2 regions of the Parazoarcus sp. PS-13 R2A genome follow, and region 2 is predicted to be linked to the other one. Evidence: riboswitches for the same ligand, from Rfam matches in the RefSeq annotation. Region 2 holds a riboswitch; the other holds the start of a gene.
The links. Region 2 has a riboswitch for S-adenosylhomocysteine ahead of ahcY (adenosylhomocysteinase). Riboswitches for the same ligand answer to the same signal wherever they lie in the genome.

Region 1: another riboswitch for S-adenosylhomocysteine. It lies ahead of metH (methionine synthase); the one in region 2 lies ahead of ahcY (adenosylhomocysteinase).

What each region holds. Positions count from the first base shown of each region.
Region 1 is NZ_JBYEXN010000001.1:122,168-130,825, forward strand. It holds gene AC22G6_RS00560 (T6SS effector phospholipase Tle3 domain-containing protein) at 1-1,876, shown strand, start outside; gene AC22G6_RS00565 (hypothetical protein) at 1,873-3,354, shown strand; gene AC22G6_RS00570 (hypothetical protein) at 4,137-4,739, shown strand; gene AC22G6_RS00575 (PAAR domain-containing protein) at 4,756-5,022, shown strand; S-adenosyl-L-homocysteine riboswitch at 5,067-5,139, shown strand; gene metH (methionine synthase) at 5,217-8,658, shown strand, end outside.
Region 2 is NZ_JBYEXN010000026.1:27,264-49,797, reverse strand. It holds gene rng (ribonuclease G) at 1-659, shown strand, start outside; gene AC22G6_RS19265 (UbiA family prenyltransferase) at 656-1,612, shown strand; gene AC22G6_RS19260 (HAD family hydrolase) at 1,609-2,277, shown strand; gene ruvA (Holliday junction branch migration protein RuvA) at 2,338-2,937, shown strand; gene ruvB (Holliday junction branch migration DNA helicase RuvB) at 2,982-4,040, shown strand; gene AC22G6_RS19245 (hypothetical protein) at 4,249-4,602, shown strand; gene AC22G6_RS19240 (class I SAM-dependent rRNA methyltransferase) at 4,641-5,831, opposite strand; gene AC22G6_RS19235 (helix-turn-helix domain-containing protein) at 5,910-6,368, opposite strand; gene AC22G6_RS19230 (tyrosine recombinase XerC) at 6,542-7,453, opposite strand; gene AC22G6_RS19225 (DUF484 family protein) at 7,458-8,111, opposite strand; gene dapF (diaminopimelate epimerase) at 8,161-8,994, opposite strand; gene AC22G6_RS19215 (hypothetical protein) at 9,086-9,340, shown strand; gene AC22G6_RS19210 (lysophospholipid acyltransferase family protein) at 9,334-10,209, opposite strand; gene AC22G6_RS19205 (lysophospholipid acyltransferase family protein) at 10,209-11,075, opposite strand; gene metK (methionine adenosyltransferase) at 11,296-12,462, shown strand; gene AC22G6_RS19195 (calcium/sodium antiporter) at 12,583-13,665, shown strand; S-adenosyl-L-homocysteine riboswitch at 13,707-13,809, shown strand; gene ahcY (adenosylhomocysteinase) at 13,898-15,307, shown strand; gene AC22G6_RS19185 (GNAT family N-acetyltransferase) at 15,386-16,042, shown strand; gene AC22G6_RS19180 (carbon-nitrogen hydrolase family protein) at 16,039-16,914, shown strand; gene AC22G6_RS19175 (TlyA family RNA methyltransferase) at 16,933-17,769, shown strand; gene metF (methylenetetrahydrofolate reductase [NAD(P)H]) at 17,756-18,589, shown strand; gene AC22G6_RS19165 (CZB domain-containing protein) at 18,634-19,008, opposite strand; partial or broken gene AC22G6_RS19160 (methyl-accepting chemotaxis protein) at 19,048-19,323, opposite strand; gene AC22G6_RS19155 (DMT family transporter) at 19,824-20,723, opposite strand; gene AC22G6_RS19150 (helicase HerA-like C-terminal domain-containing protein) at 20,850-22,340, opposite strand; gene AC22G6_RS19145 (YebC/PmpR family DNA-binding transcriptional regulator) at 22,480-22,534, shown strand, end outside.

The sequences.
Region 1 (8,658 bases), on a different contig from region 2:
CGATTCCGAGGGCTTTCTGGTTCGTGGGCGAAACGACAAGAACTTCATTGACCCGGCGCCTCATTTTTCCCCGGTCATCCGTTTCCGGTGGGGCTACAAGGCCGACATGGAGTCGGTCAAGGAATGGGGCGACAAGGTCTGGCTCAACGAGCATGACTACTGGGGCGGTGGGCCGTTTGCCAACGGCTGCACCTCGCTCGCAGACCTGTGGAGCGAGGGGCTGTACGACCGGCTCTTCTTCTGGATCACGGCGCAACACCTCAATCCGGTGCCGGGGCGCGATGCCTACAGCTGTCCGCATCGTGCCTACTACGTGCATGCCGCGCTGCGCCTGGCCAAGCTCATCGCATCGATCCGCAGGAAACAAGCGGATTGCCCGGTCACCGTGGTCTGCCACAGCCAGGGCAACATGATCGGCATGGCCGCAGCTTTCCTGGGGGAGACGACAGGGGCGGTGGCCGATACCTATGTGCTGGCCAACCCACCGTACAGCCTGGAAGCATTCAACGGGTTTGACGACTTCAGCCAGCGCTACACGCAAAATGCCAACGGCGAGTACGGGCGCCAGACTGGCAAGGCGCGCGTCCAGACGCTCAAGTCCTTCTTCGACATCATCCGTAGCCGTCAGACCTGCACGCAGCCACCCGAGACCATCGATCGGTCCATGGCCAACGAGACACCTCAGGACGGTAGCGCGGGCTTCACCGCCGAGACGGACCTCGTCTGCTATGGGCTGAACGGCAGCACGTACGGTCGGGTTACCCTCTACTGCAACCCCCACGACCAGGTCATCTCGGCGAGCACCGTCAAAGGCATCGGCTGGCTCGGTTTGAGCAGTGAGCAGATCGCGCAGACAGGGGGTGCAAGCGTGTTCAGCCAACGGGTGTTTGCACAGGGTTGGAAGGTGGGTGAGCTGGGCACCTACGACTATTGGGAACATCGAAAGGAGCTCAATGCCGAACGCAACGCGTCAGGTGCCGGGTTCTGGTTTCCCGCCTCCAAGACCGCCCGCTACTCCGTTGAATCTGGGCTTAGATCAAGCCAGAGCGTGGCCGGCAAAGTCGGCACCGTGGCCGGTGCCCCACTGGCATGGCTTGTAACCAGCATGGCAGACCCGCCCATCAATGCCGATCCACCCCGTCCATGGACAATCCCCGTAGAAGCGCCCCCGCTGCCCGAACCATTCATCCCACAATCGCGGCGTTACGGTGAGGACTCGGATGCCTTTGACGAAGAACACGATCCCGAAGCCGCCGCGCGGAATGCATCCAGGACGAGCCTCAAGTCGGACGACCCCTACGATAGCTTCTCGACACCTCTCGATGAAAACGGGCAGGAAAAGGCGGCGCCCCGTGGGTCGGAGCAGACCGAAGCCGAGTTGCGCTACGCGCACCGTGCCCGATTGCGCATGGAAGCGAGGCGCGAGAAGCTGGCTGCTGCCGATGGCAGCGTGCCCGGCGAAGCCGGCCCCGACGCTGGCGAGTCGAAGGAGATGTCAGACGACTACCGCAAGTGGCGCACCGAAAGGATCAGCCAGTTCCTGACCGAAACGATCGACCAGAACGCCACTGACCACTCCACCACCATGACCCACCCGATGCATGCGGAGAAAGCGCTGGCCTATGACGTGGCGGTGGGGGTATGTCGGCTGACGCAGGAGGACTGGACTGAGCTTCGAATTGAGGCGGATTGGCGGTACTCGAAAAAGCTCGAGCGGAATAATCCAAGTCGCGCCCTCTCTGAATACTTTCTCACTGGCAAGATGAATGGATGCCCACTTCAAACATGGGCCGAAAACGGTGATGCCCGGAGACCCGAGAAGATCATCGATGAACGTACTCACCCCAGAGCTGACCCACTGGAGTCGCGCACATGATGGGTATGAAGATGACTCAACTGCCCCAAAGGATCGCGCTGAGTTTCGTGGTTTTCTTTTTCTGTCTTGTGCTTGTTACTTGGGGCGCGCAATACATCGAGCACAAGTACGGAACGGATTTTCTCTCTCAATATTCCGACCTGGAGATTCTTGTGCGCCTGTTTACGATTCCTGTACTCATTGCAACCACGTTCTTTTACTTGGCCGGCTGTTCGACCAATAGGCCAACGGCGCCGGCGGCCATGCGTGAGAGCGCTGAGGCGGCAACGCAACCATTTCGCGCACAGGTCGTGGGTGTTCAATGGATGAATCCGCTAGTGTGGAACGACTACCCAACACAGTGGAATCTGCTTTGGACTCTAGGCTTGGCGTTATCAAATAGAAACGATGTTCAGGTGAAGGCAAATCCGCAGAAATATCGGATGGTTCAACCTGTCGCATCAATCGTGTCAAATGTCAATCTGCGAAAGACCTTTGAGGACTTTTACTTCTTTTACACAGAAGAAATCTTTCTCCCTTTCAGAAATCGATATGCGAGCAATCCCACCTATTTCTACACGGTTCAGCCAAAGTCACCGAAGCAATGGAGGGAACTGGCGGGAATTCATATCGAGTTGGCTTTGCCCGATAGGTCGGACTTGAATCTGGAGAGTGCAAGGTCGATCATGCGGGAGACCATCACCTCCCAATTCGAGATCGGGGGGGCTCCGTCAATCTCCAGCCGCAGTACTCCGCCCGATATTCGTATAACAGCAGGAAACGCGAACGCGGGCTTCACTTCGCTCTCTGCAGCGCTCGACTATCTTGAGTCGCATCCGACTGAGTCCGTCTGGACAATGAACTGGGATGCGCCCGAGTTTCCGCTCGACGAGCGCATGAGCGAGAACTTCACGCTACTGATCCTCGCCGGCCCGAACTTCGACACCGAACGCGAGCCCCTTGCCTGGATCGGCCGCCCCGCAACACGCAACGCGAAGGACTTCGAAGTACAGTCTGGTCAGCCCCGACTGGTACAGGCGTGGCGGGCAGCAATCGACGAGGCCGCCAGCAACGCGGGTCGGCCACTCACCGATGTCGGCTACCTGATCCACGATGCAGGCAAGGCGAGCGACGCCGCCGGCAAGCGAATCGCAACGCTGGGTCAGGCGCTGGGCGAACCGTTGCCCGAATTCGACATCCTCAAACAAGGCTTCAACAACACCGCGTTGATGGGAGATACCGGTGCCGGCACGGCGCTGACCAACGTCGCCCTGGCCATTGCCTACGCACATCACAAAGGCACGCCGGTGCTGGTGGCAGGCACGGCGGAGAAAGACACGGCGGCGGCCGTAGTCGTGACACCACCCGCCCGCGCCCGTGAGATCGACCCCTCCAAAGACTGGTTCCGCGCCCGCGGCGGACGCGACGCCTACCTGCCGTGGTGGGGGCTGAGGCGGGATGTTGATTGGTCGCGCTACAGGCAGGGGTATTCGGAATGAGTGCCGTCGCCAGAATTCATCGAATGCCGTTCGCACCCTCGGTATTGCGGGGTCGTGTGATACAGCGATTGGGAATGCTTGGGACCATCTGCGTTGCGCTTCTTAGTCTCGCCGCCTGCTCTACGAACGCTACGAAGGCCTCGGGAAGCACTCTTGAAAGTGTTGATGCGGTAACGCAACCATTTCGCGCTCAGGTCGTCGGTCTGCAGTGGTTAAATCCGTTGGTCCGTCGTGACTACCCAACCGAGTGGCAGCTGCTATGGACTTTACGGTTAGCCGCACCGAACGGGGGTGACTATAAGGTCAAGACGAAGTCCCAGAAATTCACCACGGTTCAACCCGTTGCCTCAATCGTTTCAACGTGGGATGGTCGAGTCACTTTCACGCGATTTCTGGGCGGATACGTACGTGAAGTCCTCATCCCGTTCCGCCACCGCTACGCAGCAAGTTCGACCTATTTCTATACGGCGCAGCCCGAGTCGCAGAAGCAGTGGCGAGAACTTGCGGGAATTCACATTGAGCTCGCCATCCCCGATCGACCGGATCTTGACCCGCCAGAGGCTGCCAGCATTTTGGGGAAAGCCATCGTTTCACATTTCGGAATTGGAGGACGTCCTTCAATCTCCAGTCGTAGTACTCCGCCCGATGTTCGCGTCTCGGCAGGCAACTCAAACATTGGTTTTACTTCCCTTTCTGCTGCGCTCGAGTATCTCCAGTCTCACCCAAGTGAAACCGTCTGGGCTATGACCTGGGATGCGCCAGAGCACCCCCGCGATGAACGGATGAGCGAGAACATTGCGATTTTGATCCTCGCAGGCCCGAACTACGACACCGAGCGCGAGCCCCTTGCCTGGATCGGCCGCCCCGCAACACGCAACGCTAAGGACTTCGAAGTCCAGTCCGGTCAGCCCCGACTGGTACAGGCGTGGCGGGCAGCAATCGACGAGGCCGCCTACAACGCCGGTCGGCCACTCACCGATGTCGGCTACCTGATCCACGATGCAGGCAAGGCGAGCGACGCCGCCGGCAAGCGACTCGCAACGCTGGGGCAGGCGCTGGGCGAGCCGTTGCCCGAATTCGACATCCTCAAACAAGGCTTCAACAACACCGCGCTGATGGGCGACACGGGGGCCGGCACGGCGCTGACCAATGTCGCGCTGGCCATCGCCTACGCACACCACAAGGGCACGCCGGTGCTGGTGGCGGGGACGGCGGAGGCAGATACCGCTGCGGCTGTTGTCGTAACGCCACCCGCCCGCGCTCGCGTGCTTGATCCCTCGAAAGACTGGTTCCGCGCCCGCGGTGAGCGCAATGCCTATCTGCCGTGGTGGGGGTTGAGGCGGGATGTAGATTGGTCGCGCTACATGCAGGGGTATTCGGAATGAAGAAGGGGGCACAAGCATGCGCGGTGTGATTCGGCTGGGCGACCCGACCACTCACGGCGGGCGGGTGGTGAGTACTGGCGCGAGATCGGTGGTCATGGGGCGCACGGTGGCGGTGCTTGGCGACCGCTGTGTGTGTCCGCGCAAGGGACATGGCAACTGCGTGATTGTCGAGGGCGATCCGGACGTGTTGCTGGACGGAAAGCCGGTGGCTTTTGACGGGCACCGGACAAGTTGCGGTGCGCAGTTGATGTCGACGGTGCCGCAAAGTGGACGAGGGGACTGATTTGCGGCTCGACAGCAGCGGCAAAATCCCCGTAAAATCCGCGTCTTGCCAAGGAGCGTTGCGACCCGGAATCTAGCCGGGCCAGGCTTGGCAACTGAACAACGGCGCTCGCAAACCAATCAGCCGGGTTTGCCGCGCCGTTTATTTTTGGCCGCGCTACCCGCTGTGCATTAACCGCAGATCGAGGTAGAACCATGCAAGCCGACCGCTCCGACGAAATTCGCCAGCAACTCGCCCAACGCATCCTGATTCTGGATGGCGCCATGGGCACGATGATCCAGCAATACAAGCTGGGCGAGGCGGATTACCGCGGCACGCGCTTCCTCGACCATCCGCGCGACCTCAAGGGCAACAACGACCTGCTGGTGCTCACCCGCCCGGACGTGGTCAGCGAAATCCACCGCGCCTATCTCGACGCCGGCGCCGACATCATCGAAACCTGCTCCTTCAACGCCACCAAGGTGTCGCAGGCGGAGTACGGCCTTGCCGACCTGGCCTACGAGATCAACGTCGCCAGCGCCCGCCTGGTGCGCGAACTGTGCGACGAATTCACCGCGAAGAACCCGGCCAAGCCGCGTTACTGTGCCGGCGTGCTCGGGCCGACCTCGCGCACGCTGTCGATCTCGCCCGACGTCAACGACCCCGGCTACCGCAACATCAGCTTCGACGCGCTGGTCGACGACTACTACGACGCGGCCAAAGGGCAGATGGAAGGCGGCGCCGACCTGCTGCTGATCGAAACCATCTTCGACACGCTCAATGCCAAGGCCGCGGTCTTTGCCATCGAAAAGCTGTTCGACGACCTCGGCCGTCGTCTGCCGGTGATGATCTCCGGCACCATTACCGACGCCTCCGGCCGCACCCTGTCGGGCCAGACCGCCGAGGCTTTCTGGAACTCGCTCGCCCATGCGCGGCCGATTTCCTTCGGGCTGAACTGTGCGCTCGGGGCCAAGGAGCTGCGCGCCTACGTCGACGAGCTGTCCACTGTGTGCGACACCTTCGTCTCCGCCCACCCCAACGCCGGCCTGCCCAACCCGCTCGCGCCCACCGGTTACGACGAAACCCCCGAGCAGCTCGCCACCGCGGTGGTCGAGTGGGCACAGTCGGGGCTGGTGAACATCCTCGGCGGCTGTTGCGGCACCACGCCTGCGCACATCGCTGCCATTGCTCAGGCCGTGGCCAAGCTGCCGCCGCGCGTCGTGCCCGAGATCGAGAAGAAGATGCGTCTGTCGGGCCTCGAGCCCTTCAACGTCAGCGCCGACAGCCTGTTTGTGAACGTCGGCGAGCGCACCAACGTGACCGGCTCCAAGGCCTTCGCCCGCATGATTCTCGAAGGCCGCTTCGACGACGCGCTCGCGGTTGCCCGCCAGCAGGTGGAGAACGGCGCCCAGATCATCGACATCAACATGGACGAAGCCATGCTCGATTCGATGGCCGCCATGGAGCGCTTCCTCAAGCTCATCGCCACCGAGCCGGACATCTCGCGCGTGCCCATCATGCTCGACTCGTCCAAGTGGGACGTGATCGAGGCCGGCCTGAAGTGCATCCAGGGCAAGGGCGTGGTCAACTCCATCTCGATGAAGGAGGGCGAGGAGAGCTTCCTGCGCCAGGCCAAGCTGGCCCGCCGTTACGGCGCCGCCGTGATCGTGATGGCCTTCGACGAGAAGGGCCAGGCCGACACCTACGCGCGCAAGATCGAGATCTGCGAACGCGCCTACAAGCTGCTCACCGGCATCGGCTTCCCGCCGGAAGACATCGTCTTCGACCCCAACATCTTCGCCATCGCCACCGGTATCGAAGAGCACGACAACTACGCGGTCGACTTCATCCAGAGCGTGGCCTGGATCAAGCACAACCTGCCGCACGCCAAGACCTCGGGCGGCGTATCCAACGTGTCCTTCTCCTTCCGCGGCAACGACCCGGTGCGCGAGGCCATCCACACCGTCTTCCTTTACCACGCGGTGAAGGCGGGCCTTACGATGGGCATCGTCAACGCCGGCATGCTCGGCGTGTACGACGACCTCGATCCCGCCCTGCGCGAAACGGTCGAGGACGTGGTGCTCAACCGCAAGCCCGGTGCGGGCGAGGCGCTGGTCGAGATCGCGCAGTCGGTCAAAGGTCAGGTCAAGGACAAGGGGCCGGATCTCGCCTGGCGCGAATGGGATGTCGAAAAGCGCCTGTCGCACGCGCTGGTCAAGGGCATCACCGAATTCGTCGTGGCCGACACTGAAGAGGTGCGCGCCAAACTCGAAGCCGCAGGCAAGCCGCCGCTGGCTGTGATCGAAGGCCCGCTGATGGCCGGCATGGACGTGGTTGGCGACCTCTTCGGCGCGGGCAAGATGTTCCTGCCGCAGGTGGTGAAATCCGCCCGCGTCATGAAGCAGGCCGTCGCCCACCTCATCCCCTACATCGAAGCGGAAAAGCTGCGCACCGGCTCCACCAGCAAGGGCCGCATCGTCATCGCCACGGTGAAGGGCGATGTGCACGACATCGGCAAGAACATCGTCGGCGTCGTGCTCGGCTGCAACGGCTATGAAGTGATCGACCTCGGCGTGATGGTGCCGACCGAGAAGATCCTCAACGCCGCGCGCGAACACGGCGCCCAGGCCATCGGCCTGTCCGGCCTCATCACGCCGTCACTGGAAGAAATGAGCCACGTCGCCGCCGAAATGCAGCGCCAGGGCTTCGACGTGCCGCTGCTCATCGGCGGTGCCACCACCAGCCGCGCCCACACCGCCATCAAGATCGCGCCGCACTACGGGCAGCCGGTGGTCTATGTGCCCGACGCCTCGCGCGCGGTCGGCGTGGTCACCGCGTTGCTGTCAGAGGGCGGCGCGGCCGAGTTCAAATCCCAGCTCGCCGCCGACTACGACAAGCTGCGCGCCCAGCACGCCAACAAGAAGGGTGTGCAACTGGTCAGCCTCGAGGCAGCGCGCGCCAACGCCTTCAACCCGCTGGCCGACGCCGCCTATGTGCCGGATGAGCCCAACACACTGGGCGTGGTGGCGCTCGACGTCGATCTGGCCGAGTTGCGCGAGTACATCGACTGGGCGCCCTTCTTCCAGGCCTGGGATCTGGCGGGCAGCTTCCCGAAGATTCTCGATGACGAGATCGTGGGCGAAACCGCGCGCGAAGTGTTTGCCGACGGCCAGGCCATGCTGGAGGACATCATCGCCGGGCAGTGGGTGCAGGCGCGGGCCGTGTTCGGCCTTTTCCCCGCCAACAGCGTGGGCGACGACATCGAGCTCTATGCCGACGAATCCCGCGACGCGGCGGTGATGACCTGGTTCGGCCTGCGCCAGCAGCACGAACGTCCCGCCGGCAAGCCGCACTGGTGTCTGGCCGATTTCGTTGCCCCCAAGGCCAGCGGTGTGCGCGACTGGTGCGGCGCCTTCGCGGTCACGGCCGGTCTGGGGATCGAGCACAAGCTGGCCGAATTCGAGGCCGCTCACGACGACTACCGCGCCATCATGCTCAAGAGCCTGGCCGACCGTCTCGCCGAAGCCACTGCCGAATGGCTGCACGAGCGTGTGCGCAAGGAATACTGGGGATATGCCCCGGACGAAGCGCTGGACAACACCGCGCTGGTCAAGGAGCAATACCGCGGCATCCGCCCCGCGCCCGGCTACCCTGCGT
Region 2 (22,534 bases):
ACGTCGAGGAGGAAATCCAGAAGGCGCTTGCGCGCCGGGTCGACCTCAAGTCGGGCGGCTACCTCATCATCGACCAGACCGAGGCGATGACCACGGTCGACGTGAACACCGGCGGCTTCGTCGGTGCGCGCAACTTCGACGACACCATCTTCAAGACCAACCTTGAAGCCACGCAGACCATTGCGCGCCAGCTCAGGCTGCGCAACCTCGGCGGCATCATCATCATCGACTTCATCGACATGGAGAACGTCGAACACCGCGAGATGGTGCTCGACGAGTTCCGCAAGGCGCTCGCCCGCGACCACACCAAGATGAGCATCAACGGCTTTACCGCGCTCGGTCTGGTCGAGATGACGCGCAAGCGCACCCGCGAGTCACTCGCACACCTGCTGTGCGAGTCCTGCCCGACCTGTGGCGGCCGCGGTGAAGTGAAGACCGCGCGCACGGCCTGCTACGAGATCCTGCGCGAACTGCTGCGCGAGGCACGCCAGTTCAACGCGAAGGAATTCCGCGTCCTTGCCGCACCCAATGTGATCGACCTGTTCCTCGACGAAGAGAGCCAGTCGCTGGCGATGCTGTCCGACTTCATCGGCAAGAAGGTCTCGCTCCACCCCGAGGCGAGCTACACCCAGGAACAATTCGACATCGTGCTGCTGTGAGCCACCCCGCCGAACCCGCACCGGGCGCGTTTCCGAACCGCGCGGTGCTGCTATTTCTTGCCACCCGCCCGGCGTTTCTGTCGGTCACCCTGGTCGCATGCCTGATCGGGCTGGCCTGCGCGCACCGGAGCGGCGCTTCCATCGACTGGACGACCGCAGTCTTCACCCTGCTCTTCGCCCTCGTCGCGCATGCCGGGGTCAATGTCATCAACGATTATCACGATGCAGAGAGCGGAGCAGACGCGGCGAACACCAAGCGGCTGTTTCCCTTCACCGGCGGCAGCCGCTTCATCCAGAACGGCGTGCTGAGCGCGGCCGAGACCGGCCGCTTCGGCTATGCCCTTCTGGCTGCAGTCGTGCCAGCCGGCCTGTGGCTGACCTGGCAAGCCGGCGCGGGGCTGATCGTCATCGGCATCTCGGGGCTCTTCGTCGGCTGGGCCTACTCCGCGCCGCCACTGAAACTGATGAGCAGAGGTCTGGGCGAACTGGCGATCGCGCTGGGCTGGCTCGCGGTGGTGGTGGGCACCGATTACGTGCAGCGCGGCAGCTTCAGCCTGCTGCCGTTTGCAGCGGGCGTGTCCTATGCCCTGCTGGTGGCAAACCTCCTGTTCATCAACCAGTTCCCCGATCACGACGGCGATGCCGCCGCGGGCAAACGTACCCTCGTCGTCCGCCTCGGCCCGCAGGTCGCCAAGTGGGGCTACCTGCTGATCGCAATCTTTTCCTACACCTGGCTGGTGGCAATGGTGACGATTCATGCGCTGCCGCAATACGCGGCTGCCGCCGCGATGACGCTGATCCTCTCATTCACCGCAGCACGCGAGCTCATCGCCGATGCGAGCACGCCCGACGAGCTTGCCGCCCCGATCAAGCGCACCATCCTTGCGACCAACGTGCATGGCCTGCTGCTTGCCGCCACGCTCGCCTTCGCTCAATCCGGAATTTCCGCATGACCGCCTTCGACCCCCGCCCCGTCCGCGCCATCATCTTCGACATGGACGGACTCCTGCTCGACTCCGAGCGCATCGCCTACGCAATCGGCCGTGAAGCAAGCGAGCACCTCGGACTGCCCTGGGATCATGAGGTTGCGATGCGCATGATCGGCATGAATTCGCGCGACGGCTACCGCCTGCTGCAGGACGCCTTTGGCCCGAGCTTCCCGATCGACGCGCACCAGGCCGAGTTTGGCCGCCGTTACGAGCAAGCCATCGTCGACGGCCGCTTCCCGCTCAAGCCGGGCGTTCACGAACTCCTCGACCAGCTCGCGCTGCGCGGACTGCCGGGCGCGGTCGCCACCTCCACCCGGCGCAGCCGCGCACTGCCCAAGCTCGAAGGCGTCGGCATCCTCCACCGGCTGAAGGGCGTGATCGGTGGCGATGAAGTGCGTAACGGCAAACCGGCACCCGACATCTATCTGGCCGCGGCGGCCCTGCTTGAGACGCCGATAGCGCATTGCCTGGTCCTCGAGGACTCGAACACCGGCGTCCGCGGCGGACTGGCTTCAGGCGCCCAGGTGGTGATGGTGCCCGACCTTCTGTCCCCCGCAGAGGATGTACTGGCGCGTGGCATCACGGTGATGAACGACCTCCACGAAGTCGCCCGCAGCCTGGCCGACTGACCCACCCGAAACCCGCCGCAGCCGTTCAACAGACAGGCAGCGGCACCCGGAGCCCTACTGATGATCGGACGCATCACCGGCATGCTGCTGGAAAAGAACCCACCCCAGATTCTGGTTGATGCCAACGGTGTCGGCTATGAAGTCGACGTACCCATGAGCACCTTCTACAACCTGCCGGCGACAGGCGAGCGGGTCAGCCTGCACACCCACCTTGCGGTGCGCGAGGACGGTCACTTCCTGTACGGCTTTGCCACCGACGAAGAGCGCACCGCCTTCCGCCAGCTGCTGAAGATTTCCGGCATTGGCGCACGCATGGCGCTGGCGGTGCTGTCCGGTCTGTCGGTCAGCGATCTCGCCCAGGCGATCGCGCTGCAGGAGGCAGGCCGCCTGGTGAAGATTCCCGGCATCGGCAAGAAGACCGCCGAACGCCTGCTGCTCGAGTTGCGCGACAAGCTCGGCAAGGCCCTGCCCAACGCGGGCGGCATTCGCCTTGCCGCGGGCGTCGACGCCGCACCGGACGCAAAGAGCGATATTCTCAACGCGCTGCTGGCACTGGGCTACAACGAACGCGAGGCCCTTGGCGCCATGAAGGGGCTTGGGGAGGACATCGGCGTGTCGGACGGCATCCGTGCCGCACTCAAGCTGCTGTCGAAGGCATGAGCATTGCCCCGCACAGCCTGTCGCCAAGTCGCTAAACTCTCGCCATGATCGAAACTGACAAGCTGCGCTCGGCCGCACCCGAAAGGCTGATCTCCGCGGAGCCCACCGACCGCAAGGAAGACGCCATCGAGCGTGCCCTGCGCCCCAAGCGACTGGCCGAGTACGTCGGACAGGCGAAGATCCGCGAGCAGCTGGAGATCTTCATCGAAGCTGCGCGCAACCGCAAGGAGGCGCTCGACCACGTCCTGCTGTTCGGCCCGCCGGGTCTGGGCAAGACCACGCTGGCCCATATCGTCGCCGCCGAGATGGGCGTCAATATGCGTCAGACTTCCGGGCCCGTGCTGGAGCGCGCGGGAGACCTCGCCGCCCTGCTCACCAACCTCGAGCCGCACGACGTCCTCTTCATCGATGAGATTCACCGCCTGTCGCCAGTGGTCGAGGAGATCCTCTATCCCGCGCTGGAAGACTTCCAGATCGACATCATGATCGGCGAAGGCCCGGCCGCACGCTCGGTCAAGCTCGACCTGCCGCCGTTCACGCTTGTGGGCGCAACCACCCGCGCGGGCATGCTCACCAACCCCTTGCGCGACCGCTTCGGCATCGTCTCCAGGCTCGAATTCTATACGCCGGACGAACTTGCCTACATCGTCAGTCGCTCCGCACGGCTGCTCAATGTCAGCATCGACGACGCGGGCGCGCTCGAGATCGCCCGGCGCGCGCGCGGCACCCCCCGCATCGCCAACCGCCTCCTGCGCCGGGTGCGCGACTATGCCGAGGTGAAGTCCGGCGGCGACATCACCAGTGCGGTCGCAGACGCGGCACTGGTGATGCTCGACGTCGACGTGCTCGGACTCGATCTGATGGACCGCAAGCTGCTGCTGGCAATGCTGGAAAAGTTCGGCGGCGGCCCGGTCGGCCTCGACAACATCGCCGCGGCGATCGGCGAATCCTCCGACACCATCGAAGACGTCATCGAGCCCTACCTGATCCAGCAGGGCTACCTGCAGCGTACCCCGCGCGGTCGCATGGCAACGCATTCGATCTGGCAGCATTTCGGCCTCAACGCCCCGCGCCTGCCGGGCAGCGACCTGTTCGGACAATAAGCGCCGAAATGGCAGCGGGCCTGCTTGTCATCGTATCCGCGATCGGGATCCTGCTCCTTCTGGCTCGCCCATCACGCAAACCGAAGGACCGCAGGAAACATGCTCGCGGGAACCGTCTGACTGGAAAGGCGGCGAACAGCGCTTCTGCGCATGCGGCGCGGGACACGGACACTACCTGCGGCAGTGATGGCTGCGACGGTGGCGACTGATGCGGACCTTCCAGGTACTGATGCTCACGCTCTGTCTGGTTGGCGGCCTGCACCTGGTGCTGCAGGCACCGGTGTTCTTTCTGCCCGACAGATGGGACCCGGCCTTCGGTCGCCAGTTCGACGCCACCGCCTCGAGAGTGCTCGGCGGCGGTCTGCTGGCGATGGCGGCGATGGCGCTGATCTTCCTGCGCCACCATTTCTACGCCGAGGTGCGACGCCTGCCCGGCGCCACCATGCAAAAGATCTACTTCGGCCTCGTGCTCATGGCACTCGGCCTGATCACGCTGGCTTTCAACCTCGCCGACCTGGCGCCGAACCCCGATCGCGCCCCGTCTGCCAGCATCCAGCGCTGAGCGGAAGTACGCCTTCGCATCCCCGCCCGTGTGGGCAATCAGCCGATCTGAATCGCAAGTCCCTTGAGGTACTCGCCTTCGGGCACCGCCAGGCCAACCGGATGGTCGGGTGCAGCGGCCAGTCGATGCAGGATGCGTGCGTCGACGCCGGCATCACTTGCCGCACTGGCGACGATCTTCTGGAACATCTCCAGCCCGATGCCACCGGAGCAGGAATAGGTCATCAGGATGCCGCCCGGCGCCAGCAGGCGGAAGCCGAACAGGTTGATGTCCTTGTATGCGCGCGAGGCACGTTCGGCGTGAGCCGCGGACGGCGCAAACTTGGGGGGATCGAGGATGATCAGGTCAAAACTGCGCTCTTCGGCACGCAAACCGCGCAGTGCCTCGAACACATCATCCTCGCTCCATTCGGCACGCGCGGCATCGAGCTGCGGGTTGAGCGCCAGATTGCGTGCGGCGGTGGCAAGTGCGGGGCCGGACGAATCGATCGACAGCACGCTGCTCGCCCCACCCGCCAGGGCCTGCAGGGAGAAGCCGCCGGTGTAGCAAAAGCAGTTCAGCACCCGCCGCCCATGGGCAAGATCGCCGGTGAGCTTGCGGTTGTCGCGCTGATCCAGATAAAAGCCGGTCTTGTGGCCACCGACCACATCGACCTCCATCCGCACGCCATTTTCGACGATCTGCAGCCCCTCGGCAGGCAGTTCGCCGAAGGCAATTCCGGCGCGCGGCTCCAGGCCTTCCAGCCTGCGCACGTCGGAATCCGAGCGTTCATAGACGGCGGCGCAGCCCGTCGCCTGCACCAGACCGGCCACGATGGCATCGCGCCATTTGTCGGAGCCGGCACTGGTCAACTGCAGCACAACCACGGAACCGTAGCGATCCGCGATCACGCCCGGCAATCCATCGGATTCGCCGTGGATCAGCCGCTGACCGTCCTGCCCGCGCAACATGGGATGCGTCTCGCGCCGGGCGACGGATTCAGCGACCCTGCGCTTGAAAAAGGCGTGATCGATTGCCGCTTCGGCATCCAGTGACCACACCCGGGCACGGATCTGTGACTCGGGCGACCACGCTGCACGCGCCACCACCTTGCCGTCGGCAGCGACTACATCGACCGTGTCGCCCGGACGGGCGCGGCCTTCGAGATGATCGACAGAGCCGGCGAAAATCCAGGGATGACGGCGAAGGACGGTGCGTTCCCTGCCGGGACGTAGATGAAGGCGAGCCATGGATGATGATCCAGCAAAAGGGCGCCAAGTTTAGCCCTTACCGGCCCCCTTGTGCCACCGCCCGGCCAGCCCCCACCGTCAGTCGCCGAGCAGGCGCCGGGCGCGATCCGCAGTATCGATCAGATCCGGAAGCTCGCGTGAGCTCATCAGATGACCAAAGTGGTGCAAAGCGCCCGAGGACACATAGAGGTGGCCGTTCTTGCGCCGGGATACCCAGCCGAGCTCGACAAGCCGTGCCACCTTGCGGCGAACGGTCTCGCGCGGGAGGCCGGTGGCCGCCGCAATCGAATAGGCATTACAGGGTTTGAGCGTGCACTCCGGCAAGCTGTCACCGTCGACGGCACCCGCACTTGGCGTGCCAATATTGTGCAATGCAATTTCGCCGAGCAGGATGGGCAGCATGATGTCGCGATCGAACTCTTCGAACCAGCGCTTCATGTTCCGGACTTCATGCTTTGCAAGCAGCAGGGCAACATCCCTGAGCATGCGCTGCTTTTTTATTTTCTCTGCGGGCGGAGCTTCGATTCCAGCATCCATGGAAGCCTCATCGGGGGCGAAAGGTTCAGATGTCATAAGCATCCTTGCTTGCGGCTCAGCGCCATGGGCGCACATCGCCGCTTATTATTTATTGTTGATTGATGCACGACAGCATAGCCGATCGCGAATGAGTATCAGCATTTATCGATACCCAAAATGGGGAGCACTACAACCTACTCCTTCGTCCTCCGTGCCCGCGGATGAGCGGCATCATAGATCCTGGCGAGGTGCTGAAAATCAAGGTGTGTATAGACCTGGGTGGTCCGGATGCTGGCGTGGCCGAGCAGTTCCTGAACCGCACGCAGGTCCCCGCTCGACTGCAGTACGTGGCTGGCAAAACTGTGGCGCAGCATGTGCGGATGGACATGCACGCCCAGGCCCACCGTACCGGCTCTCAGGGTGAGCCTGCTGCGAATCGCCCCCGGGCTCATTCGTCCGCCCGTACGGGTCACGAACAGGGTCGGACTGCCTACCGGCACCTGCCCACGCACCTCAAGCCACTGCCTGACCGCCTCGACCGCCTGGCTGCCGACCGGCACGCTGCGCGTCTTGCCGCGCTTGCCGCGCACCGTGACCATGCCGCCCTCAAGATCGCTGGCATCATCGAGCCCAAGCCCGGCGAGTTCGGACAGGCGCAGCCCTGACGAGTAGAACAGCTCGAACATTGCCAGATCGCGAATCTCGAGCAGGCTGTCGGCCGGGGCGTCGAGCAAGGCCTTTGCCTGATCGGGAGACAGCACGCGCGGCAAGGTCGCCGGGGACTTTGGTGCCCGAATACCGTCCACCGGATTGTGTTTCAGCCCATGGTGGCGGATCAGCCACCGATACAGGCCGCGCCAGGCCGACAGGCAGCGCGCAATCGAGCGCCCGCCCAGGCCTTCTGCATGCATGCGCCCCACGAAGCGGCGGATCTCGGCCGCGCTCAGGCCACCGGGGTCGCGCCCCTGTGCAAGGCTGTGCAAACGCAGCAGATCCCGACGGTAGTTCTCCAGCGTCAGCGCGGCGGCACGGCGCTGGGTCGCAAGCCACCCCAGATAGCCTTCGACCCAGACCGGTGCCAGCGCTGCGGCAAGTGGCTCAGGCATGCGTTCAGCCGATCTCCCCGAGCAGCGCGGCGGCGGCAAGCTCACCAATCCGGCCGAGATACAGGGTGCCCATCTCGGGGTAGAAACGCTCGGGCTCTTCACTGCCCAGGGCCAGAAGACCGACCACCTGAGTCTGCCGACGCAGCGGCATGAGAGCGACAGAACGCACATGCGGTGCCGACTCGCCAAACCAGCTCAGCACTTCGATGTTGCTCGGCGCACCGCAATACGGGTGACGGAGGTCGCCCGCAAACAGGCGCACGCCTTCGCCAACGGGCGCAAAGTCCTCGTCGCTGCGAGCCAGCACGCTGTTCCAGATTCGCAGCGCGACATGAGGAATGGCGAAGTCCTGCTGCATGCTGGAAAAAAGTTCGTGGCGGACGCCTTCGTAACCGTGCGCCTCAAGCAGCAACAGGGTCAGCCGATGCACTTTTTCGCTGATCTCGTCGTTCTCCTCGCCAAAGCGAATCAGCTCGGCAAGCTTGACCTCCAGCAGGCGGATCTTGTCGCGCAGGGCGTGAAGCTGCCGTTCCGCAAGCGAGATCGCCTGGCCTTCGTGCTGCGGGTGCGGCACGGTCAGTTCGGTGAACAGTTCGCCATGGTCGGACAGAAAATCAGGGTTGTCGCGCAGATAGCGTGCGACTTCATCGGCATTCATCGGCAATAGCTCCTGTCGGGCATCACGCCCTGTTGCATGTCTCCAGACATCAGACGAGATTCATCTCGCCCTCGAAAACCGTTACTGCCGGGCCAGTCATCAGCACCGGCGTGCCCGGACCTGCCCAGGCAATCTCAAGCTCACCGCCACGGGTTTCCACCCGCACCGGCGAAACAGCCAGTTCGCGCAGTATCGACGCCACCACCGCGGCACATGCCCCGGTGCCGCAGGCCAGGGTTTCCCCGGATCCGCGCTCGAACACGCGCAAGCGGATACGGTGTGCGTCGACCACCTGCACGAAGCCTGCATTCACCCGCGCGGGAAAGCGCGGGTGGTGCTCGATCAGCGGCCCCTGAGTTTCGACCGGGGCCGCATCGACGTTGGCCACGACCTGAACGGCGTGCGGGTTTCCCATCGATACGGCCGTGATCGCAAGCATGTCGCCGCCCACCTCGAGTGGCTGCACGATCGCGTCGGAGTCGGAGACGAAGGGGACCTCGGCAGCAGAGAGGACGGGCACACCCATATCGACCGTGACCAGCCCATCCTCGCGTAAACGCGGCGAAATGATGCCGGAGCGGGTCTCGACGCTGATGTCGGCCTTGTCGGTCAGTTTTTTGTCGTATACGAAGCGCACGAAGCAGCGTGCGCCGTTGCCGCATTGTTCGACTTCGCCGCCGTCGGCATTGAAAATGCGGTAGCGGAAATCGACAGCCGGCCGGCTCGGCGGCTCGACCACCAGGAGCTGGTCGCAACCGACGCCGAAATGGCGATCGGCGATCGCCCGGACGCGCTCGGGAGTGAGTTCAACCGGTTCATGGGTTGCGTCGATCACGACAAAGTCGTTGCCGAGGCCATGCATCTTGGTAAAGCGCAGTTTCATGGGAGTTCTGATCAATGCGGAAAGCGTGCCCGGATTCTCCTCCTGCACCCGGGTATCGTCCAGCACACGTCATCGTGAGAGAATTCGGGACATGACCAATACGCCAGCGCCGCGCCGCTCAGCCCTCCCGATTTCCGCATGGTTGCTCGGCCTGCCCGGCCTTGCCTGTCTGCTTGGCGGCCTGGTGCTGCTGGCGGGAGACTTCAGCGATGTGCATCCGGTGCTTGCCGAAAGCGGCACCGCAATTGCACTCATCGTCTCTGCGATTGCCCTGCTCGGCAGCGCCGCTTTTCCCGTGGTCCTGCGCCATCTCGCGGACGCCGACGCGCCTGCCGCAGATCAGTAGAGCTTGGCCTCGCCCACGGGGCGCGTCTTGAACCGCCTGTGCACCCAGTAGTACTGCTCCGGCATCGTGCGCACGACGGACTCGATCCACTCGTTCATGCGCAGCGTGTCGGCCTCGACATCCGCGCTCGGAAAGTCGGACCATGGCTCACCGATCTCGACGACGTAGCCGGCGCCGCCGGGCAACATCTTCGTGACACAGGGCAGCACCGCTGCACCGGCCACGCGGGCAAGCCGCGGCAGTCCGGTGATGGTAGCCGCCGGCACGCCAAAAAAGGGGACGAAGATCGCATCGCGCCGACCGTAATCCATGTCCGGCAGGTAGTAGAACGGGCGCCCGGCCTTCATCGCCTTCACCGAACTGCGCACGCCGTCCTGCCGCGCGAGCAGCAGCTGATCGCCAAACCGGCTGCGGCCATGATAAAGCCAGCGATCGAGCACCGGATTCTTCTTCTGGCGCGCATAGACACTGACGATATCGAAGTCCATCGTCACCCGCGTCCCGCCCATGTCGAGTCCGACAAAATGGGGGGCAAGCAGGATGACCGGCGTCCCTGCCGCCTGCAGTGCCCGCACACGGTCGCCGCCCTCGATTCTGACGAGGCGCTCGAGCCGCTCGCGGCTGCCCCACCACAACAGGCCGCGCTCGAGCAGGCTGCGCCCCACGGTACGAAAATGACGACGCGCGAGCTGACGCCGCTGCCGCGCATCAAGTTCGGGAAAGCACAGCTTCAGATTGGTATCCACCACATGCCGGCGCGGCAAGGCAAACACATGAAGCAGCAACCCCAGCGCCTCGCCCAGTCGCGCCAGCACCGCAAGCGGCAGCCAGTGCAGCAGCCAGAATACCGCCACGCCGAGACGGCTCATCACGCCTCGGATCCTGCTGCCGCTTCACGCGCTGCACGCGGCTTCTTGTAGCGGTTGTAGCCCCACATGTACTGGCCGGGGCACTTCAGGATGACGCGTTCGATCTCCCGGTTCATGGTTGCCACACGTGCGGGCAGATCCCCTTCGAGTGGCTCGACAGGCGCCGACAGCCTGAACACATAGCCCTCGCCGTGCGGCAAACGCTCGGCCCAGCAATAGATCACATGCACGCCCTTGACCTCTGCCAGGCGCGCCGCCAGCGTCATCGTCCACGCGGGTCGGCCAAAGAAATCCGCCCACGCACCTTCGCCGGCACCCGGCACCTGGTCGGGCAGCATGCCGATCGCTTCGTGACTGCGCAGGGTTTTCACCAGCCGGCGCACCCCCGACAGATCTGCCGGGGCTGTCTTCATCTGACCGCGAACGCGTCCGGCCTGCATCAGGGGCTCAAGCGCCGCATTGCGCGGCGGGCGGTAAAGCACGGTAATTGGCGTCAGTGAGGCGATGTACTGCGCGGTGACTTCGAAACAGCCCAGATGCGGCGTCATGAACACGATGCCCGCACCCTCGCGGTGGGCCGCATCAACGAGCTCCCAGCCTTCCACCCGCTTCACCTTGGCCACCACCTCCTCGGCCGGACGCAGCCACAGCCACGGCAGCTCGAAGGCCTGCCGACCCGCCTCGGCGATGGCGGAATGCAGCACCGCGGGATCGACATCACCGACGGCCTGAGCCAGATGGCGTCGCAGGCGGCGGCGATAGGACGGCGACGCGGCGTAGGCAATCCAGCCCGCCCAACCTCCGATGAGGTGCAGCAGGGACAGCGGGAAGCGCGCAAGCACGCGAAAAAGGAGATTGACAATCACGATAGTTTTCGCGGTTCCGATCCGGTGACAGATTGACCTGAGACAAACACAGTCTATAATTGTGCCTCAGCCGCCGAGTTAACTCGACAACTTGCAGGGCGGCCGTCACCGCAACAATCGCGTGACCCAAAAATTCTGCTAAAGCGTCGGCTGCTCGATGAAATCCCCGGAGCTGGCCGTAACGCCAGGAAACGGGGATTTTTGTTTTTCAGGAGCAGTCATGGCAGCAGAATTCCTCTTCACCTCGGAATCGGTTTCCGAAGGTCATCCCGACAAGGTTGCGGATCAGATCTCGGACGGCGTGCTCGACGCCATCCTCACCGAAGATCCACACGCCCGCGTCGCCTGCGAGACGCTGGTCTCCACCGGCCTGGTCGTCATTTCGGGCGAAATCACCACCAGCGCCCACCCCAATTATCGCGAAATCGCGCAGGATGTGGTGCGTCGCATCGGCTACGACAGCTCCGACATCGGCTTCGACTACAAGTCGTGCGCCATCCTCACCGCCATCAACCGCCAGTCCTCCGACATCGCGCAGGGCGTGAATGAAGGCGAAGGAATCGACCTCGACCAGGGCGCGGGCGACCAGGGCCTGATGTTTGGCTATGCGTGCAACGAAACCGCCAGCCTGATGCCGCTGCCGATCTACTACGCGCACCGCATCATGCAGCGTCAGGCCGAAGTGCGTAAGGATGGCCGCCTGCCGTGGCTGCGCCCCGACGCCAAGAGCCAGCTCACCGTCAAGTATGTCGACGGCAAGCCGGTCGGCATCGACACCGTCGTGGTATCGACCCAGCACAGCCCCGAGGTGTCGCACGCTCAGATTTCCGAGGCCATCATCGAGGAAGTCATCAAGCCGGTGCTGCCCAAGGAGCTGCTGCAGGGCGAAGTGCGCTATCTCATCAACCCGACCGGCCGTTTCGTCATCGGCGGCCCGCACGGCGACTGCGGCCTGACCGGTCGCAAGATCATCGTCGACACCTACGGCGGCGCAGCTCACCACGGCGGCGGTGCGTTTTCGGGCAAGGACCCGTCCAAGGTCGACCGCTCGGCCGCCTATGCAGGTCGTTACGTGGCCAAGAACGTCGTCGCTGCCGGCCTCGCCGACAAGTGCGAAGTTCAGGTCGCCTACGCCATCGGCGTCGCCAAGCCGGTTTCGCTCATGGTCAACACCTTCGGCACCGGCAAGATCAGCGACGCGAAGATCGTTGAACTGATCCGTGCTCACTTCGACCTGCGTCCGAAGGCCATCATCCAGACCCTCGACCTGCTGCGTCCGATCTACGCCAAGACAGCGGCTTATGGTCACTTTGGCCGCGACGAACCCGAGTTCACCTGGGAGCAGACCGACAAGGCTGCCGCGCTGCGCGCCGACGCCGGCCTCTGATGTACCACGGCGCCGGCCGCAGGCTGGTGCCGGCACAGCGGTCGGCACGGGTTCCGCATGATGCGGGAACCGTGCCGACCGGATGTACTCTGAAACAGTTCAACATTCATCAAGCCCTCAATGCTCGAGCAAGCCCTGCTGTTCCTCCTTGGTCTGGTCACCCTCGTCATCGGTGCCGAACTCCTCGTGCGCGGTGCGTCGCGACTGGCGGTCTCCTTTGGCATCTCGCCGCTCGTCGTCGGTCTGACGGTTGTCGCCTTCGGCACCAGTGCGCCGGAGATGGCGGTTTCGGTCGGCTCGGCACTCAACGGCAACCCTGACATCGCCATCGGCAACGTGGTGGGCAGCAACATTGCGAACGTCCTGCTGATCCTCGGCATCGCAGCGGTCATCGCGCCACTGCTGGTGGCTGAGCAGATCATCCGGCAGGAGATTCCGATCATGATCGGCGCCTCGGTGCTGCTGCTGGTCATGGCGCTCGACGGCTCCATCAACCGCATCGAAGCGGCGACGCTGTTCGGTCTGGTAATCGCCTACACGGTGTTTCTGGTGCGGCAGTCGCGCAAGGGGTCGGCAGCGATGAGCGAGGATTTCGCCGACGACATTCCGACCTCACAATTGGACAGCCACTGGACAGTGCAGACTGCGCTGGTGGTCGCCGGCCTTGTCATGCTGGTACTCGGCGCCGGCTGGCTGGTCGACTCTGCGGTCGTCTTTGCACGCGCCTTCGGTGTCAGCGACCTGGTGATCGGCCTCACCGTGGTTGCCGTCGGCACCTCGATGCCCGAGATCGCCACGTCCATCGTCGCTGCACTGCGCGGTCAGCGTGACATCGCGGTCGGCAACGTGGTGGGCAGCAACGTCTTCAACATCTGTGCCGTGCTGGGCGTCACCGGGCTGGTGGCACCCGCAGGGCTTCCGGTTTCCGAGGCTGCCCGTCACTTCGATCTGTGGGTCATGCTCGCCGTAGCCTTTGCCTGCCTGCCGATCCTGATCACCGGGCGGGAAATTGCGCGCTGGGAAGGCATCCTGTTTCTCGGCTATTACGCGGCCTATACCGCATGGCTCATCCTTGCCGCACAGCATCACGCCGGATTGCAGGCCTTTTCGGGCGTCATGCTCGGGTATGTGATGCCGCTGACGGTGATCACACTGGTCGTGAGCATCGTCCGTCACAACGGGGAAGCTGCATCAGATCGGTAGCAGGCATTCCGCAAACTGTGCGGGATCGCTATAATTCGAAGTATTCCGAGGAGCGCTGCAAGGCACTGTCCGCATTCATTGCGACAGCCCCAGGCTCGGAACCCGCCCTCCCCGGGCGGGCGTGTGAAACGGCGCTCACCCTGGTCTTTTCTCTCAAACCCTGCCGGGTTCGGGATGATGGGTGAGCTAAACGCCGTCCTCTTTCCCTCCCGGCCATAGCATGGAGCTTCACATGAACGCTGTGGCTGAATTCAACGATTACGTTATTGCCGACCTGACGCTGGCCGACTGGGGCCGCAAGGAAATCCGTATCGCCGAGACCGAAATGCCCGGTCTGATGGCGATCCGCGACGAATACGCTGCCGCCCAGCCCCTGAAGGGCGCACGCATCACCGGTTCGCTGCACATGACCATCCAGACCGCGGTGCTGATCGAGACCCTGACCGCACTCGGCGCCGAAGTGCGCTGGGCCTCGTGCAACATCTTCTCGACCCAGGACCACGCCGCTGCAGCCATCGCTGCACAGAACATTCCGGTGTTCGCGGTCAAGGGCGAGTCGCTGAGCGATTACTGGGATTACACCCACCGCATCTTCGAATGGGCCGACGGCGGCTACTCGAACATGATCCTCGACGATGGCGGCGATGCCACCCTGCTGCTGCACCTGGGCGCACGTGCCGAGAAGGACATTTCGGTCATCGCCAAGCCGACGTCGGAAGAGGAAACCATCCTCTTCGCATCGATCAAGGCCAAGCTCGCCACCGACCCGACGTGGTACTCCACCCGTCTTGCACAGATCAAGGGCGTCACCGAAGAAACCACCACCGGCGTTCATCGCCTGTATCAGATGCATCAGCGCGGCGAACTCAAGTTCCCGGCGATCAACGTCAATGACTCGGTCACCAAGTCCAAGTTCGACAACCTTTACGGCTGCCGCGAGTCGCTGGTGGATGGCATCAAGCGTGCGACCGACGTGATGATCGCGGGCAAGGTTGCCCTGGTGGCCGGCTACGGTGATGTGGGCAAGGGCTCGGCACAGGCGCTGCGCGCACTGTCGGCTCAGGTGTGGATCACCGAAATCGACCCGATCTGCGCCCTGCAGGCTGCGATGGAAGGCTACCGCGTCGTCACCATGGAGTACGCTGCGGACAAGGCAGATATCTTCGTGACGACCACGGGCAACTTCAACGTCATCACCCATGAGCACATGGCTGCGATGAAGGATCAGGCCATCGTGTGCAACATCGGACACTTCGACAACGAAATCGATGTTGCCTCGCTCGAGCAGTACGAGTGGGAAGAGATCAAGCCCCAGGTCGATCATGTGATCTTCCCCGACGGCAAGCGCATCATCCTGCTCGCCAAGGGTCGCCTGGTGAACCTCGGCTGCGGCACGGGCCACCCGAGCTATGTGATGTCGTCGAGCTTCGCCAACCAGACCATCGCCCAGATCGAACTTTATACTCGCACGGGTGACTACCCTGTCGGCGTGTACACTCTGCCCAAGCATCTGGACGAAAAGGTCGCACGCCTGCAACTGAAGAAACTCAATGCACAGCTCAGCGTGCTGCGCCCCGACCAGGCCGCCTACATTGGCGTACCGGTTGAAGGCCCGTACAAGGCTGATCATTACCGCTACTGATCGCCCCGGCTGCGGACGGGCCACCGCCTCCTCCAGGGCGCGGTGGCCCTTACGAACAATAAGACTTGGAGACACCGAATGAACTCTGTCAGCGTGCGTCAGACTCGCCCGGAAGACATTCCCGCACTGATCGCCCTTCAGTCCGAGGTCTATCCGGACATCCCTGCATGGAGCAAGCGCAAGCTCGCCGAGCAGCTCGACGTCTTTCCGCAGGGCCAGATCGTGGCCGAGACGGAAGATGGCCTGGTCGGATGTGCGAGCTCACTCATCGTGCTGTGGGACGATTGGGCGGAGTCGCACAGCTGGAAGGAGATCACCGGTGCCGGCACGTTCGACAATCACAATCCGGACGGCAAGACGCTTTATGGCGCAGAGGTCTTTGTCGACCCGAGGCTGCAGGGCAAAGGGGTGGGACACCTGCTCTACGAAGGCCGTCGATCGCTGTGCCGGGCCATGAACCTGAAGCGCATCATTGCCTGCGGACGCCTGCCGGGTTACGACCGCTACGCTGACGAAATGAGCGCAGAGTTCTATGCGCAAAAGGTAGTCTGGGGCGATCTGATCGACCCCGTGCTGAGCTTCCAGATCAAGGAAGGCTTCAGCTATTGCGGCGTCATCGAGAACTACATTCCCGAGGATACCGAATCGCGCGGCTATGCCTCGCTGATCGTATGGCTCAACCCGGATTACGATCCGTCAAACCCCACCATCATCCCTGAGGAAATCGCACTATGATCGTTCGAATTGCTGCCGTGCAGTACCTGCTGCGCCCGATCCACGACTGGTCGGGTTTCGAGAATCAGGTGCGTTTCATCATGAAGGCCGCCGGGGACTACAAACCCCAGTTCGTGCTGCTGCCCGAGATCTTCACCACGCAACTGCTGTCCTTCATGGACACCAGCGACGTGCGCGCCGCCGTGCGCAACATGAACGACTACACCAAGCGCTACAAGGACCTGATGCAGGAGCTCGCAGCGCAATGGGACGTGCACCTCATCGGCGGCACCACCCCGCAGGTCAACGAAGAAGGGCGCTTGCTCAACACCGCCTACTATTTCACCCCGAGCGGTGAAATCTACGAGCAGGACAAGATCCACCGCACGCGCTGGGAGCGCGAGAAATGGAACACCGACGCCGGTGACCAGCTGCGCCTGTTCGAGACCCCCTTCGGCAAGATCGCGATCCTGATCTGCTACGACATCGAGTTCCCCGAGCTCGCACGCATGGTGTGCGAAGCCGGCGCCGACATTCTTTTCGTGCCCTCGTGTACCGACGACCGCCAGGGCTTCCTGCGCGTGCGCTATTGCTGCCACGCCCGGGCCATCGAGAACCAGGTGTTTGTCGCCATGACCAGTACCGTGGGCAACCTGCCGGTCGAGGGCCTGGGTCTGCACTACGGTCAGGCCAGCATCATCACGCCGTCGGACTTCGCTTTCGCACGCGACGGCATTGCCGCCGAAGGCACACCGAACATCGAACAGATCGTCGTGGCCGACGTGGACCTCAAGGACCTCGAAAGCGGCCGCACACACGGCACGACCATTCCCCTCTACGACAAGCGCAAGGATGTGTACGAGCACCCGGTCGAAGTGGTGAAGGTTTCCTGAGCGTCCGGGATTGCTCGCTTGAAATCATTTCATCGGCGCACGGCGCGCCCGGCAACCGCGCCTGCCACGACCCATGTGCAGGCACCCGCCGAGCGTGGCGGCCTGATGCGTGCTGACAGTCTGCTGGTGGCTCAAGGGCTCGCGCCCTCCCGGACTGCGGCGCGGGGGCTGATCGAGGCCGGCCGGGTCAGCTGGGAAGGTGGTCCGGTGACGAAATCGGCCCAGACGCTGTCGGGTGAGGTTGTACTGGAAGTCCGGCCGGACGAGAACGACCGCTTCGTCTCGCGCGGCGGGCTCAAGCTTGCAGGCGCGCTGGCAGCCAGCAAGCTGGCCGTCACCGGCCTGACTTGCCTCGACGTGGGGCAATCGACCGGCGGCTTTACTGACTGCCTGCTGCAGGCGGGCGCGAAGCAGGTTGTCGGCGTCGAAGTCGGACACGGCCAGATCCACGCGAAGCTGGCGGCGGACGCGCGCTGCGTCACCCTGGAGGGTATCAATGCGCGTCACCTGCTCGCTGCGGATCTGGGTGCGCACTTCCCTCCGGACGGCTTCGGGCTGATCGTCTGCGATGCCAGCTTCATTTCGCTGACACTGCTGATGCCGGAGTGGCCTGCGCTGCTGGCAACCGGGGGCAGCATCCTGGCGCTGGTCAAGCCACAGTTCGAGGTCGGCCCCAAGGGCTTGTCCAAAGGCGGCATTGTCCGCGATACCAACTTGTATGCCGACGTCGAATCACGACTTCGGGATAGTGCACGCAGTTGCGGTCTGAGCGTAAAGGGCTGGTACGACTCCCCGATTACCGGCACCGACGGCAACCGCGAATTCTTCATCTGGATGCAACATGAACAAAACTGAACTTTCGATCGAATTCTTTCCGCCCCAAACCGAAGAGGGTGCGGAGAAGCTGCGTGCCGTGCGCGCCCGGCTGGCCGAGCTCCAGCCTAGCTTCTTCTCGGTGACCTATGGCGCCGGCGGCTCCACCCGCGAGCGCACTTTCGCCACGGTCAAGGAGATTGCAGCGAGCGGCTCCGAAGCAGCCCCACACCTGTCGTGCATCGGCTCGACCCGCGACAGCATCCGCGCCATTCTGGCGGAGTACGCCGAAGCCGGCATCAAGCGTATCGTCGCCCTGCGTGGCGACCTGCCCTCCGGCGTTGGCGATGCAGGCGAATTTCGCTATGCCAACGAGCTGGTGGCATTCATTCGCTCCGAAACAGGGCAGCGTTTCCGCATCGAGATTGCGGCCTACCCTGAATGGCATCCGCAAGCCCGCAGCCCCAAGGACGACCTGCTCGCCTTCAAGCGCAAGGCCGAAGCCGGTGCCGATTCCGCGATCACGCAGTACTTCTACAACATCGACGCCTATCTGCATTTCGTCGATGCGGTGCGTGGCATGGGCGTCGACATCCCGATCATCCCCGGCATCATGCCCATCGCCAGTTTCTCCAAGCTGGCCCGTTTCTCGGACGCGTGCGGCACCGAGATCCCGCGCTGGATGCGCAAGAAGTTCGAAGCCTTCGGCGACGATTCGGAATCGATTCGTGCCTTCGGCCTCGATGTCGTCACCGCGATGTGCGAAAAACTGATCGCCAGCGGCGCGCCTGGCCTGCATTTCTACAGCATGAACCAGTCAGCCCTCACCACCGAGATCTGCCAGCGCCTCAAGCTCGCCTGAACGCGCCGACCGCCCGAAACGGCTTGCAGTACGCCGTTTCGGGTTCAGCGTCTGGACTGGACCGACGAATCCGAGATTGCCTGCAGTTCGGAAAGCACGCGGACGCTGGCCTGCTCCATGTCCTGAATGCCCGAGAGCGCATCGTCAAGACGCCCGGCACCGCACGATTCGAGCGCCCGCTTGCCGGCGGCGTGCACCAGCGCATGTGGCGCATCAAGATTGCGATAGGCGGGCAGATTGGCGAAACGCTTTCCATCGCCCTCGAAATACCATTTCCCGAGCCGGCAATCGTGGTGACTTGAGAAGTCGGCGGCTGTGCGCCCGGAGTGCCCCGAAACCGCCTGATACACGTCGAGCTTGAAGATCAGATGATCGAGCTTCGCCAGTTCGGCAAAACTGCGCACTGACGCGTCCTGCATGGTGCCCGCGAGCTGGCGGGCGATATCGCTCAATTCGTCCATGCTGCCCTGCGCCCGACGTCCATCCTCGGCCGCACTGGTCGCCTTTTCCGACAGAGAGCCGATCACGCCCCGCACCTGCCCCGTCTCGCCCTGGATGGCGGTCACCAGCCCGGAGATTTCGTTTGTTGCCCCGGCCGTACGTTCGGCCAGCTTGCGCACCTCGTCAGCCACGACCGCAAAACCACGCCCCTGCTCGCCCGCGCGCGCCGCTTCGATCGCCGCGTTCAGCGCGAGCAGATTGGTCTGGTCGGCAATCTCCCGAATCAGTCGGACAATGCCGCCGATCTGGGCTGCACGCTCGGCCAGCTGTGCGACGGAGCCGGCGGTCTCGCCGGTATCGGTCGCAAGTTGCGCCAGGCTTCCCGACACACTGCCGATGGCTGCGACACTTTCGTCCGCCGCAACGGTCGAGCGCGTCGCGGCCTTTTCCTGTGCGCCAAGGCGTTGGGCAAGGTCTCCGAACGTGCCCTGCACCGAAACCAGGGTCTGACCGTAGTTGCGCAACTGGCCGAACAGCGCGTCGAACAGCGCCTCACGGCGTTTTGCTTCGGCACACGCCAGTTCCTGCTCGGCGATCCTGGCCTCAAGCGTGGCAGACCGCTCGCGCTCGAACTCGAGTGCACTTCGTGCGACATCGAGCTCAACCCGCAAGGCTGCAAGCTCGGCACTCTTTCCCAGCCACCCCATGCTGCTCTCCCTTCGTTCAATCATGTGCAAGTCCGACGGACTGTATATCACGTCATATCGACCGCTCGCACCGCTTCTTGAGCGATTCAGCGCTTCGGGGCGCGCGCCATCGTCACCACGCCTGCTATCACCATCGTCATGCCCGCCATCTGCGCCAGCCCGATGCGCTCGCCAAGCAGCAGCCATCCGAAGAACAGGGTAACCACCGGACCAAGGGTGCCGGTCAGCGATACCGGCCCGGCGCCAAGCCGGCGAATCGCCTCGGACACGAGCCAGACCGGCCCGACCGTGCTGAATGCGGCCATCGCCAGCGACAGCCCATAGACCTCCCACGGCTGCGCCAAGGCCTCGATCGGACGCATCAGACCGAACTGCGCCAGACTGAACACGCAGGCAAAGGACGAGGCGTAGGCTGTCACCCGCGCCGAGCCCAGACGCCCGACCACGTGCCCGTTCCCCATGAGGTAGAGCGCATAGCTGACCGCACTGCCAAACACCAGTACGCAGCCCAGCACCACGTCGCCAGCCTCGCCGGCGAGCGTGAGGTCGTGCCCGACCGCCAGCCCGATCCCGAGATAGCACAATGCGAGCGCACCAGCCATGCGCCGGGTGATGGGCTTGCCCAGAAACAGGGCGGAGACCACGAGCACGATGGTGGGATACAGAAACAGGATCAGGCGTTCGAGTGCCGCCGTGATATAGGCGAGCCCGAGGAAATCCAGGTAGCTTGCGAGGTAATAGCCGAAAACGCCCAGGCCGGCCATCCACACCCAGTCGGTGCGCGACAGCGGCGACGCGGCTCTGCGGCTGCCCAGCACCCCCAGCAAGAGGAAGAAAGGCAGCGAAAAGGCCATGCGCAAGGCGAGCAGGGTTTCTGCATCGACCCCGTATCGATAGGCCAGCTTCACCAGGATCGCCTTGAACGAGAAACCGACCGCTCCCGCAACCGCAAACAACAATCCGACGCCGGTCGACGTCTGCCCCATGTCCCGCACTCCCGTTTGGCGAGTCGGGATTAAGCCACCTCAAACACGATCGCACAATGCCGATGCACTGACGCCGGAACGGCGGCGACCGTCCCGCGCACCGGCCGCCGGCCTTTCAGCGCAGGTTCAGCGTTTGCTGCCGAGCAAGGAACCCAGCAGACCGCGCACGATCTGGCGTCCGATGCTGCTGCCGATGGTGCGGGTCACGGTCTTGGCGGCGATCTGCAGCAGCCCGTCGCGCTGACCTCCGCGTGGCCCGGTGGAGCCGAAAAGCATGTCGTTGAGCCCGCCACCCGATCCGCCAGTGCTTGCCTTGGCGGGGGCTTCCGCCTCGCGGGCCGCGGCCTGCGAACGCAGCATTTCGTACGCGGACTGTCGATCCACGGCCTTCTCGTAGTGACCGTAGATGACCGAGCCGGTGATCGCCGCCTTGCGCTCGGCATCGACCATCGGCCCAAGGCGCGAGTCAGGGGCAATGACGAACGCACGCTCGACGATGGTCGGCCGTCCCTTCTCGTCGAGGAAGGAGATCAGCGCCTCGCCAACCCCGAGCTCGGTGATCGCGTCAGCCGCGTTGAACGCCGGGTTCGGACGCATGGTGTCGGCTGCGGTCTTGACCGCCTTCTGGTCGCGCGGGGTGAAGGCACGCAAGGCATGCTGAACCCGGTTGCCGAGCTGCCCGAGCACCGTCTCGGGGACATCGAGCGGGTTCTGGGTCACGAAATACACGCCAACGCCCTTGGAGCGGATCAGGCGCACGACCTGCTCGATCTTCTCGATCAATGCCTTGGGCGCATCGTTGAACAGCAGGTGAGCCTCATCGAAGAAGAACACCATCTTGGGCTTTTCGGGGTCACCGACTTCGGGCAGCTGCTCAAACAGCTCCGACAGCATCCACAGCAGGAAGGTGGAGTACAGCTTGGGCGAGTTGTACAGCCTGTCAGCCGCCAGCACGTTGATCACGCCACGGCCCTCGCCATCGGTCTGCATCAGGTCGTTGATGTCCAGCATCGGCTCGCCGAAGAAGATGTCGCCGCCCTGCTCTTCCAGCCCCAGCAGATTGCGCTGGATCGCACCGATCGACGCCGTGGAGATGTTTCCGTATTCGGTGGTGAAGGTCTTCGCGTTCTCCCCCACGTACTGCACCATCGCGCGCAGATCCTTGAGATCGAGCAAGAGCATGCCGTTGTCGTCGGCGAGCTTGAACACGAGCTGCAGCACCCCCGACTGAGTATCGTTGAGGTTGAGCAGGCGCGACAGCAGCAGCGGCCCCATGTCGGAGATCGTGGCCCGCACCGGATGGCCCTGTTCACCGAACACATCCCAGAACACGGTGGTGTTGGCACGCGGGTTGAACTCGGTAATGCCGAGCGCCGCCAGGCGCTGCATGAGCTTGTCGGAGGCGGTGCCGGCAGCGCCGATGCCGGACAGATCCCCTTTGACGTCGGCCATGAACACCGGTACGCCGACGCTGGAGAATGCCTCGGCCATTTTCTGCAGGGTGACCGTCTTGCCCGTCCCGGTCGCGCCGGTAATCAGCCCATGGCGATTGGCCAGGCGCGGCAGCAGGACGATGTCCTTGTCTTTTGTTCTGGCAATCAGTAGCGGCTCGACCATGTGCCCCTCCGGCAAGTTAGTTCTGAACGGCGAATACGCTCAATCTTAACCCGAGCATCCCGCCCGGGCACCAGCCTGCGGCCGGGGATCTGTATAATGCAGCGACTTTTCAACCGCACACGCTGCTCCAGAGGTTCGTATGGCTGGTCACTCAAAATGGGCCAATATTCAGCACCGCAAGGGTCGTCAGGACG